DNA from 3 places in the Halomonas sp. V046 genome. Region 2 is predicted to be linked to each of the others. Evidence: riboswitches for the same ligand, from Rfam matches in the RefSeq annotation. Region 2 holds a riboswitch; each other region holds the start of a gene.
The links. Region 2 has a riboswitch for thiamine pyrophosphate ahead of thiM (hydroxyethylthiazole kinase). Riboswitches for the same ligand answer to the same signal wherever they lie in the genome.
Positions count from the first base shown of each region.

Region 1: it holds a riboswitch for thiamine pyrophosphate, as region 2 does, so the genes downstream of both, ACUN9Y_RS08930 (sodium:solute symporter family transporter) here and thiM (hydroxyethylthiazole kinase) in region 2, are expected to answer to the same signal.
Region 3: it holds a riboswitch for thiamine pyrophosphate, as region 2 does, so the genes downstream of both, thiC (phosphomethylpyrimidine synthase ThiC) here and thiM (hydroxyethylthiazole kinase) in region 2, are expected to answer to the same signal.

Region 1 is NZ_JBQXYF010000005.1:304,585-307,762, forward strand. It holds gene ACUN9Y_RS08925 (hypothetical protein) at 1-83, shown strand, start outside; gene ACUN9Y_RS08930 (sodium:solute symporter family transporter) at 239-1,624, opposite strand; TPP riboswitch at 1,615-1,716, opposite strand; gene ACUN9Y_RS08935 (GGDEF domain-containing protein) at 1,954-3,178, shown strand, end outside.
Region 2 is NZ_JBQXYF010000010.1:37,259-40,436, reverse strand. It holds gene thiE (thiamine phosphate synthase) at 1-488, opposite strand, end outside; gene thiM (hydroxyethylthiazole kinase) at 478-1,296, opposite strand; TPP riboswitch at 1,331-1,442, opposite strand; gene ACUN9Y_RS14565 (hypothetical protein) at 1,501-1,824, opposite strand; gene ACUN9Y_RS14560 (peroxiredoxin) at 2,562-3,178, opposite strand, start outside.
Region 3 is NZ_JBQXYF010000007.1:231,829-235,006, reverse strand. It holds gene ACUN9Y_RS11560 (YceI family protein) at 1-453, shown strand, start outside; gene tenA (thiaminase II) at 835-1,503, shown strand; TPP riboswitch at 1,636-1,770, shown strand; gene thiC (phosphomethylpyrimidine synthase ThiC) at 1,888-3,178, shown strand, end outside.

The DNA.
Region 1 (3,178 bases), on a different contig from region 2:
GCGTCACGCCCCCGGCCGCCGCCTTCGCCTTGCCGGACCAGAACACCGGCCTGCAGAACCTGCTCAAGTCGGTCATTCAGTGACCTCTATCGGCTACCTGCTGCACCGCCTGCTTCGCCGTCGCGTTGTGACGGTGAAGCAGGCGGTTTCCGCCGCCGTGGTTCAAGCCCCGGCTGCAACACGACCGCCCCGCGGCCGCCAGCGAACGAGGCGGGTCCACGCCACGGTGCCAGCAAGGTCAGGCGAGCTGACGAGGGCCTCCTGCGACAAGCGCCAGCGCAACACTGACCAGGGAGGAAATCACCAGCGCCCAGAGAAACGGCGCCAGAGTCGGTACACCGTTGGGGAAACTGGCGGCCAGCAGACCCGCCTGAAGGCTGCCGCCGGCGAGCCAGCCGGGCACCAGGGTCGCGATCAACCCCGCGACGCCACCACCAATGGCGGCCAAGGGGCGCATTCTAGACCACAGGCCGAGCATCACCGGCACCACGATGGCCGCGCAGAGCAGATCAGCGATCAAGAACAAGCGCAGCACTGACAGCCCCTGCAGGGCGATGAGCACGACCGGGACCATCAAGACCACGGTGATCCAGCGGGCTTCTCTCAGGGAGCGCTGGCGCCCTCCTCCTGCGGCACTTGCCAGCGACGCCAAGGCGTTCTGCAGGGTATCGACACTCGAGGCCACCAGCGTGACCGCCAGTACCAGGGCCGGTAGCGCGAGCCAGGCTGGCGCATCGGCAAGCAGTGCAAAGAACGGAATCGGCGGCTGCCCCAAGGCCACACCGCTGGCCGCCGCGAGCATGCCGAGGCCGCCGACCACGGCCACGACGATCACGGTCAAGCCACCCCCAAGCCAGGCCCCGCGCACCAGGGCCGTGTCGTCTCTGGCGGCCCAGACCCGCTGCCAGTAGCCCTGGTGAAACAGGTTGGCTGCGGTCACCGCAATGATCAGAGTCAGCGCCACGGATAGCGCGTCGCCTGTCGGCAGCGACGGCAAGGCGGACAACGGCGGCAGGCTCGGCAGCCGGCTCAACGTGACCCCAGCCACCAGCACCAGCAAGGCCATCAACAGCCACGCCTGCCAGCGGTCCGTGGCAAGACTCGCGCGCAGGCCGCCGGCGGCGGTATAGACGAGGGTAGTGACCGCGACGGCAAGGATCACCCACTGACCCGAGCCACCGGACAACAGGCCGGTAATCGCGCCGATGGCGGTCAACTCGGCGGCCAGAAAGCAGCCCATGTAAAGTACCGACACCAACGCCACCGCCCGCTGGACCAGGCTGCCGTGGCAGTGCTGAGCGAACTCACCGATGCTGCGCCCCTCGGGCAGGCGGCGCCGGATGGCGGGCCCGAACAACCCCAGCACGATAAACGGTAACGCCGAGCCGAGGGCGTAGCCTGCCACCGCCAAGGGGCCGACGAAGGCGCCGATCTCGGGCGGGGCGAAGAGGATCCACGCGCCCATGCCCGAAGCAAGAAAGGACAGCCCCAGCGCCATTCCCGACTGGGAGTTCCGCGCGGTGACATAGTCATCGAGACGCTCGTCCCGGCGACGAGCCTTGAGGCCCAGCAGGGTGAAGCAGGCTAGCGCCGCGGCAATCGCGGCGATCGTGATCGTCGACATGGTCGCTCTTCCTCCGCCGGTATCAACCGGATCAGGTTCCAGGGTCAGCAACGCGCTTTCTCAGTCCAATGAGGACTCCCCTGGCGACAGGTAACAAATTGTTAATATCGAGTTACACTGCGTATCAATGCACTAAATATCGTCTTAGCGTGGAATGTCCGTGGGCGGACAGCTTGTTACGGCACTACCCAGTCGTGCAAATACCACAGAACCACGATATACGTAATGATCAAGAAAAATCATCCCGATTCTTGATCCAGAACAACCGGGGCACATCATGCCAGTGATGGTCGGCTGAGCGCCATCCCCATTTGACTGTGAGAAGCGCCATGAGACCCATCGATAAATCCCTGCTGGAACAAATGCATATCAGCGAGGTCGAGATCAAGCGTCGCAAGGAATTTCTCAACCTCGGTGACGCTGACCTCGCGGATCTCGCGGCGCTCAAACCCATCATCAATGAGCATATCGAAATCATCGTCGAGGAATTTTACGAGCGTCAGACGGAAATCGACGAAATCAGCCTGCTGATCGGCGATTCGGAAACGCTGCAGCGGCTGCGCTCCGCCCAACGCCAGTACGTGCTCGACCTCTTCACCGGCTACTACGACACCGAATACGTCAATAGTCGTCTGCGTATTGGCCTGGTCCACAAGCGCATCGGCGTGGAGCCTAAGCTGTTCCTGTCGGCGATGTGCACCCTCAAGACGATTCTGTTTCGCGTCATCGACGAGAATCTCGGCCATAACAAAACCATCAACGACGTCAAGAGCAACGACGTCAAGAGCAACGACGTCAAGAGCAGCCTCGACAAGCTCATGTACTTCGATATCACCTTGGTGTTCGACACTTACATCGACACCCTGCTCAACGAGGTGCACAGCGCCAAGCGGCGGATGGAGCTCTATGCCCGCAACCTCGAAGAGAAGACCAAGGAACTTGCGACCTACGCCGAGAAGGACCCCCTGACCGGTCTGTTCAACAAGCGCGGGATGAGCCAGGCGCTGAACAGAGAGATTCGCATGGCCGAGCGCCGCCACTCGCTGCTGAGCCTGATCTACTGTGATATCGACAACTTCAAGACCATCAACGATACCTTCGGCCACCACAAGGGCGACGAGATTCTGGTCACCTTCGGCGAAGTGATGCAGGAGACGGTACGCAACAGCGATATCTGCTGTCGCCTCGGCGGCGATGAGTTCTGCTGCATTCTGCCCGACTGCGACGTCAAGAGCGCCCGCATGATCGGATCCAAGGTGGAGCTTGCCTTCCAGACCCGCTATCCGGATTTCTCGATCAGCGTGGGCGTCGCCGAGACCGGCGAGCGAGAGTACCTCGACGAAGAAGCGCTACTCCGGGCAGCCGACACCATGATGTATCGCAACAAGGAAGACCGTAAACAGCGCGAGTCCGGTGCCTTGGCGACGCCCCCCGCCGATGTACACCCCGGCACCGACCATCATGCCTCGGGCTCACCCCCGGCGGCAGAAAAACCCGACCCGACCGGCGCCGCCCGTTTGACCGCTGTCACCCGAGAAACGAGCGACACCTCCA
Region 2 (3,178 bases):
AGTCCCCCGAAGCCGAGAGGCTCGGCGTGGTCGCCCTTGGTGGCGGTGGCGAACACCGGTCCCAGGCCGAGGTAGTCCAGCGCTTCTACGTCGAGGGTGGCGAGCTGCGCCGGGTTCTGGACCGACAGGCCGATGATGGCGCCCGGCCCCAGCAGGCGGCGCGCTTCGGCCACCTCGCTATCGCCTTGGCCGAGGTGCACACCGTCGGCGCCTGCGGCCTGCGCCACCGCCACCCGGTCATTGATGATCAGGGGGACGCCGCTACCTGCCAGCGCGGCCTTGAGCTGCCGGGCCTGGTCGATCAAGGTGGCGTCGTCGGCGTGCTTGTCGCGCAGTTGGACGAGGGTCACGCCGCCGCGAACGGCGGCCTCGACGGTTTTCACCAGGCCGTGCGCCGCGCAAAGGTGCGGGTCGGTGACCAGGTAGACGGCGAGCTGGTCAGGGTGGAAGCCGCTCTCCAGGGGGCAGGGGCGAGATTCAAGGGACATGCGCTATCTCCAGCGGGGCTAGGCCGATCAGGGCGTCGGCGTCGATTCGATAGAGTTCATCGAGAAAGGCGCTGGCGAAGCTGCCAGGCCCATGGGCGTCACGGCCGGCGCGGCGTCCGGCCTCGCCATAGCAGGCGAGTGCGCCGATGCAGTCTTCGAAGGCATCGGCGCCGCTGGCGACGAAGGCGGCGACCACGCCGCTCAGCGCGCAGCCGAGTGTCGTCACCCGCGGCATCAGCGCATGGCCGCCGGACACCCGAGCCAGGCGCTGGCCATCGGTGACCAGATCGACTTCGCCGGTCACCGCCACCACCGCGTTGGCGTTACGGGCCAGGGCGACGGCAGCCGCGAGGGCCTCGTCGCTGGCCACAGTGGAATCCACGCCGCGCCCGCCGGTGCTGGCGCCGTGCAGCGCGATGATTTCCGAGGCGTTGCCACGAATGACCGTGGGCCGGCAGGCGAGCAGGCGGCCGGCTACCTCGCGGCGATAGGCGGTAGCCCCGACGGCGACGGGGTCGAGGACCCAGGGTTTGGCGTGGGCCCGGGCGCTGGTGGCCGCCTCGACCATGGCCTCGACCCAGGCCGGCGACAGCGTGCCGATATTGACGCTGAGCGCATCGGCCAGGGACGCGAACTCGGCGGCCTCTTGCCTGGCATGGACCATCGCCGGTGAGGCGCCAAGGGCCAGCAGCACGTTGGCGGCACTGTTCATGGCGACGTAGTTGGTGATGTGGTGTATCAGTGGTGTGGCCTGGCGCATTCGCGTCAGGCGAGCGCCAAGCTCGGCGCCGGTGAGAGAAGCTGTCATGCTCGCCTCCAGGCGGAGGCGCGCCGGGACGGCGCGGACGGCCGCCGCGACTCCCTCCGCCGGTATGATCCGGGTCAGGTTCCAAGGGTGCCTCTCAGCCGCGCACGACGGCCTGAGCCATGCACGCGGCGCCCCTGTCGTGGACAAGTGGCAGTGGTTGCCAAGCGCCTACTATCACCACTCGAGAGCGAGCTGTAAAGCCGATTACCCCAGCAACTGCAATGCCACCAGGGTACCCAGGGAGGCCAGGGTCAGGTGACGCAGCGTGGTGCCAAGGGGGGCGCTGTCCTGGCCTTGGTCGAGATCGAGGTCGTCATCGACGTCCTTGGCGCTCCCATCGCCGTCATCGTGCCACAGGGCCATGCTGCCCAGTGCCAGGCTCAACAGCCCTAGCGGGACGCTGCAGGTGGACCAGCAGGCCATCAGGGCGATGCCGGTGAGCAATGCGGCGCCGGACAGGGCGAGCCCCCCGGCAGACAGGCGCAGGGCGAGGGGGCGAGGACGAATATCGAAAGCGAGGGGCGACATGGCAAGATCGACTCCGAAGACGGTCAGGGAAAGGGGACCCATGACACCTTACACGCTATGCCTTAACGCGCGCTTAACGTTCGATGTCGAAATTGTGACAGGGTGGCGCGACAGCCGTTCACTTGCGTGGTGCCGGTGGGGGGGGCCCAGGGGCTGGCATCAGGCGCGAACATAGGCCCAGCCAGCGGCCTGGTTTTTGGCCAGGGTGACCTCCGAGGCGTCGACCTCGGTGAGTCCTCTGTCGTTACGAGGCCTTGCGCCTTCGGCGAATTCCGGCACAGGCGTAGGGCGTTATCGGTGGCGTCGGGTGTCTTCAGGGCCGCCGCGTTCGCCGTGCCATTGGCCACGATGATGGCGCTGGCACGCGGTCGTGCTGCCTTCAGGTTGGGCAGGTTGGGCAGATTGAGCAGGTAGCGCCGGGCCCGAGCCAGGCTCTCGGCATATAGCCGACCTCGAGGCGCGTCGTCTCCTGGGCCGAGGCGCTTAGGCCGAGGTGCTCAGGGCGAGGGCCGCCAACCCGGCAACAAGGTGTCATCATCTGGAGGGCAAGGGGCGCTCCTGGCAAGAGGGGATGAGACAGCGAGTGGGATGATATCGGGTGCGGCGAGCGCGTGACATGCCAGCCCCCCATTGTTCCGCTATAGGCTAAGGCTCGCGATCGGGCAGCGGCCCTGCTCAACAACGCACGCGGCCGCCAGTGGGCGGCCGCGTGTACCGGGTAGGCAGGTGGCCTGAGATCAGGACTTGCCGGGTTGCTTGACGTAGCGCAGATAGGGTCGCTGTTCGTCCCAGCCCTCGGGGAATAGCTTGCTGGCCTCGTCGTTGCTGACCGCCGGCACGATGATGCAGCGCTGGCCCGGCGTCCAGTTGACCGGCGTGGCCACCTTGTAGCCATCGGTCAGCTGCAGGCTATCCAGCACGCGCAGTATCTCGTCGAAGTTGCGGCCGGTACTGGCCGGATAGGTCAGCGTCAGGCGGACCTTCTTGTTGGGGTCGATGATGAAGACGCTGCGCACCGTCAGGGTGTCGTTGGCGTTGGGATGGATCATGTCGTAGAGGTCACTGACCTTGCGATCATGGTCCGCCAGCAGCGGGAAGTTGAGTCCATGGCCCTGGGTGTCTTCGATGTCGCCGGCCCAGGCGTGGTGGTCCTCGATAGGATCGACCGACAGGCCGATGGCCTTGGTGTTGCGCTTGTCGAACTCGCCTTTCAGGCGCGATACCTCGCCGAGCTCAGTAGTGCATACCGGCGTGAAGTCCTTGGGGTGGGAGAACAGGATCACCCAGCTGTCGCCGGCCCAGTCGTGGAACTGGATGGTGCCGGCGGTGCTTTCCTGGGTGAAATCCGGGGCGG
Region 3 (3,178 bases), on a different contig from region 2:
GCGGATGTGATCGGCCTGTTTCTCGATGCCAAGGGCAGCTTCGAGTATGACGAGGCGACCCAGGCCCTCGCCTCCGGTCGAGTCGAGATCGCCGCCGACAGCGTTTTCACCAACCATGAAGAGCGTGACGACCACGTGCGGGGCGCGGATTTCCTCGACGCCGGCGACCATCCGACACTGACCTTCGTGGCCGACGAGCTGTCCCCCGACGGCCCCGCCCAGGGCACCCTGACTGGCCAACTCAGCCTGCGCGGCGAAACGCATCCGGTGACGCTGGCCGTGACGCTGAACAAGGCCGACCGCTATCCCTTCGGCCACGAGCAACACACCCTTGGCGTCTCGGCGACCACCGAGCTGAAACGTAGCGACTGGGGCATGGACTACGCCGTGGACAACGGCCTGGTCGGCGACAGCGTCGCCGTTCGTCTCGAGTTTGAAGCCATCGCACAATGACGTGCACAACTGCGCCAGTGCCGCGTCAGTTTCGCGTACCGCACACTCGGCCATGGCGCCCAGGGGGTTCCCCTCGGCCCCGTTAGTGCTTAGACTGCCGGAAGATCGCTTGACGGGGTGCCGGTGAATCCGGCTGAGATGGCGCAGGCGCAGGAAGGCTATGGTTGCAGATGGTGGCAAGCAGCCCACACGACATGCCTTCCTGCAGACCAAGCGCTGGTCCCGTGGAACCTGATCCGGGTGAAGGCTGGGCAGATGCCCGCCAGTGAACCGGCGTAGGGATTCAGGCGGTGGCGGAGCGCCTGATGCCTTCCCGGTTCTCTCCCCACTCTCCTTTCCCCCTCCCCGCCCTCACTCCGGATCCATTCGACCGGAGGACACATGGGCTATCGTTTCGCCGACCTGATCGACGCCTGCCGCTCGGACTGGACGGCCTACATCGAGCACGACTTCGTGCGCCAGCTAGGCACCGCCACCCTGTCCGAGGACGCGTTTCGTCACTACCTCAAGCAGGACTATCTGTTCCTGGTCCAGTTTGCCCGGGCCTACGCCCTGGCGGCCTACAAGAGCCAGTCCCTCGAAGAAATGCGCAGCGCCTTCGCCGGCATGCAGACGATCCTCGATGTGGAACTCGGCCTGCACATCGGGTTCTGTCGCGACTGGGGCATCCGTGAAGCCGACCTGGCCACCCTGCCCGAAGCCCGCGCGACCCTGGCCTACACCCGCTACGTGCTCGATGCCGGTGCCCGCGGCGACCTTCTCGACCTGCACGTGGCGCTGTCGCCCTGCATGGTCGGCTACGCCGAGATCGCCGACTGGCTCAAGGCTCAGCCATCGACGCTGCGTGGCGCCGACAACGATTACGACGCCTGGATCGCCATGTACGAAAGCGCCGAGTTCCAGGACGCGGCCGAGGCCGAACGGCTCTGGCTCGATGAGCGTCTGGCCGAGGTCTCGCCGCGGCGCTTCGATGAGTTGGTGAGGTTGTTTCGCGATGCCACCCGGCTCGAGATCGACTTCTGGCAGATGGGCCTGGACCTGGCCGACTAGGCTGGCGTGTCGCCACCGCTCGGCACGGCCACCCAGCGCTCGTGATCGCCACACGGTCATGCCGCCGGTGGCGGCACACCCTGGCCACGCACGACGACACGACCGAACGACAGCAGGACCGAACGACAGCAAGACCGCTTGACGGGGGGCCGTGGACCACGGCTGAGATCATGCAGCGCATGGAACCCGTTGAACCTGATCTGGGGATACCCCCGGTGCCACGGCATCGCGGCGAGGACCAGCGTAGGGATCAAGCGACGGGACAAGACCGCCCCGCTTGACTCTCCGTCCGACCAGTCTCGCCTCAGCCCGATGCACGGATCATTCAGCAGTCAACAACCATAACCGGCAGCCGATCCCTGCCCGCCTGAAGGAGAGACCGAGATGGATAGCCGCACGTCGAGCAAGACCACCCACTTCCTGGCCGAGAGCGCCCGCGTCGATGAGGCCGCGATCCAGCCGCTGCCAGGCTCGCGCAAGATCTACATCGAGGGCTCGCGCCCAGATATCCGCGTGCCCTTTCGCGAGATTTCACTGTCACCCACCCGCACCAGCGGCGCGGACGAGGCCAACCCCCCGATTCTGGTCTACGACACCTCGGGGCCCTACACCGACCCCGAGGTGTCGGCGGACCTGCGCCGCGGCCTGAAGGAGCTACGCCGGACCTGGATCGAGGAACGCGATGACACCGAATTTCTCGACGGCCCGACCTCCGAGTATGGTCGCCGGCGCGCCCAGGATCCGATGCTCGCCCCGCTGCGCTTCGACCTGACCCGCACCCCGCGTCGGGCCCGGCAAGGCCATAACGTCACCCAACTGCACTACGCCCGTCAGGGGATTATCACGCCGGAAATGGAGTTCATCGCCATCCGCGAGAACCAGCGCCGCCAGGCGCTCAGCGCCGACTACGCGGGGACTCCCGAGGTCGAGCGCATTCTCGGCCATCAGCACCCCGGCCAGGGCTTCGGGGCACGCCTACCCGAGGAGATCACGCCGGCGTTCGTGCGCGATGAAGTCGCCGCGGGCCGAGCGATCATTCCCTGCAACATCAACCATCCGGAAACCGAGCCGATGATCATCGGCCGCAACTTCCTGGTGAAGATCAACGGCAACCTCGGCAACTCCGCGGTGACGTCCTCCATCGAGGAAGAGGTCGACAAGATGACCTGGGGCATCCGCTGGGGCTCCGACACCATCATGGACCTGTCCACCGGTCAGAACATCCATGAGACCCGGGAATGGATCATCCGCAACTCCCCGGTGCCGATCGGCACCGTGCCGATCTACCAGGCCCTGGAGAAGGTCAAGGGCGTGGCCGAAGACCTGACCTGGGAGGTGTTCCGCGACACCCTGATCGAGCAGGCCGAACAAGGCGTCGACTATTTCACCATCCATGCCGGCGTGCTGCTGCGTTACGTGCCACTGACCGCCAACCGGGTGACCGGCATCGTCTCGCGGGGCGGCTCGATCATGGCCAAGTGGTGCCTGTTCCACCACCAGGAGAGCTTTCTCTACACCCACTTCGAGGACATCTGCGAGATCTGCAAGCGCTATGACGTGGCCTTCTCACTCGGTGACGGTCTGCGTCCGGGGTCGGTGGCGGATGCCAACGACGAGGCCCAGATGGCCGAGCTCAAGACCCTCGGCGAGCTGACCCGTATCGCCTGGAAGCATG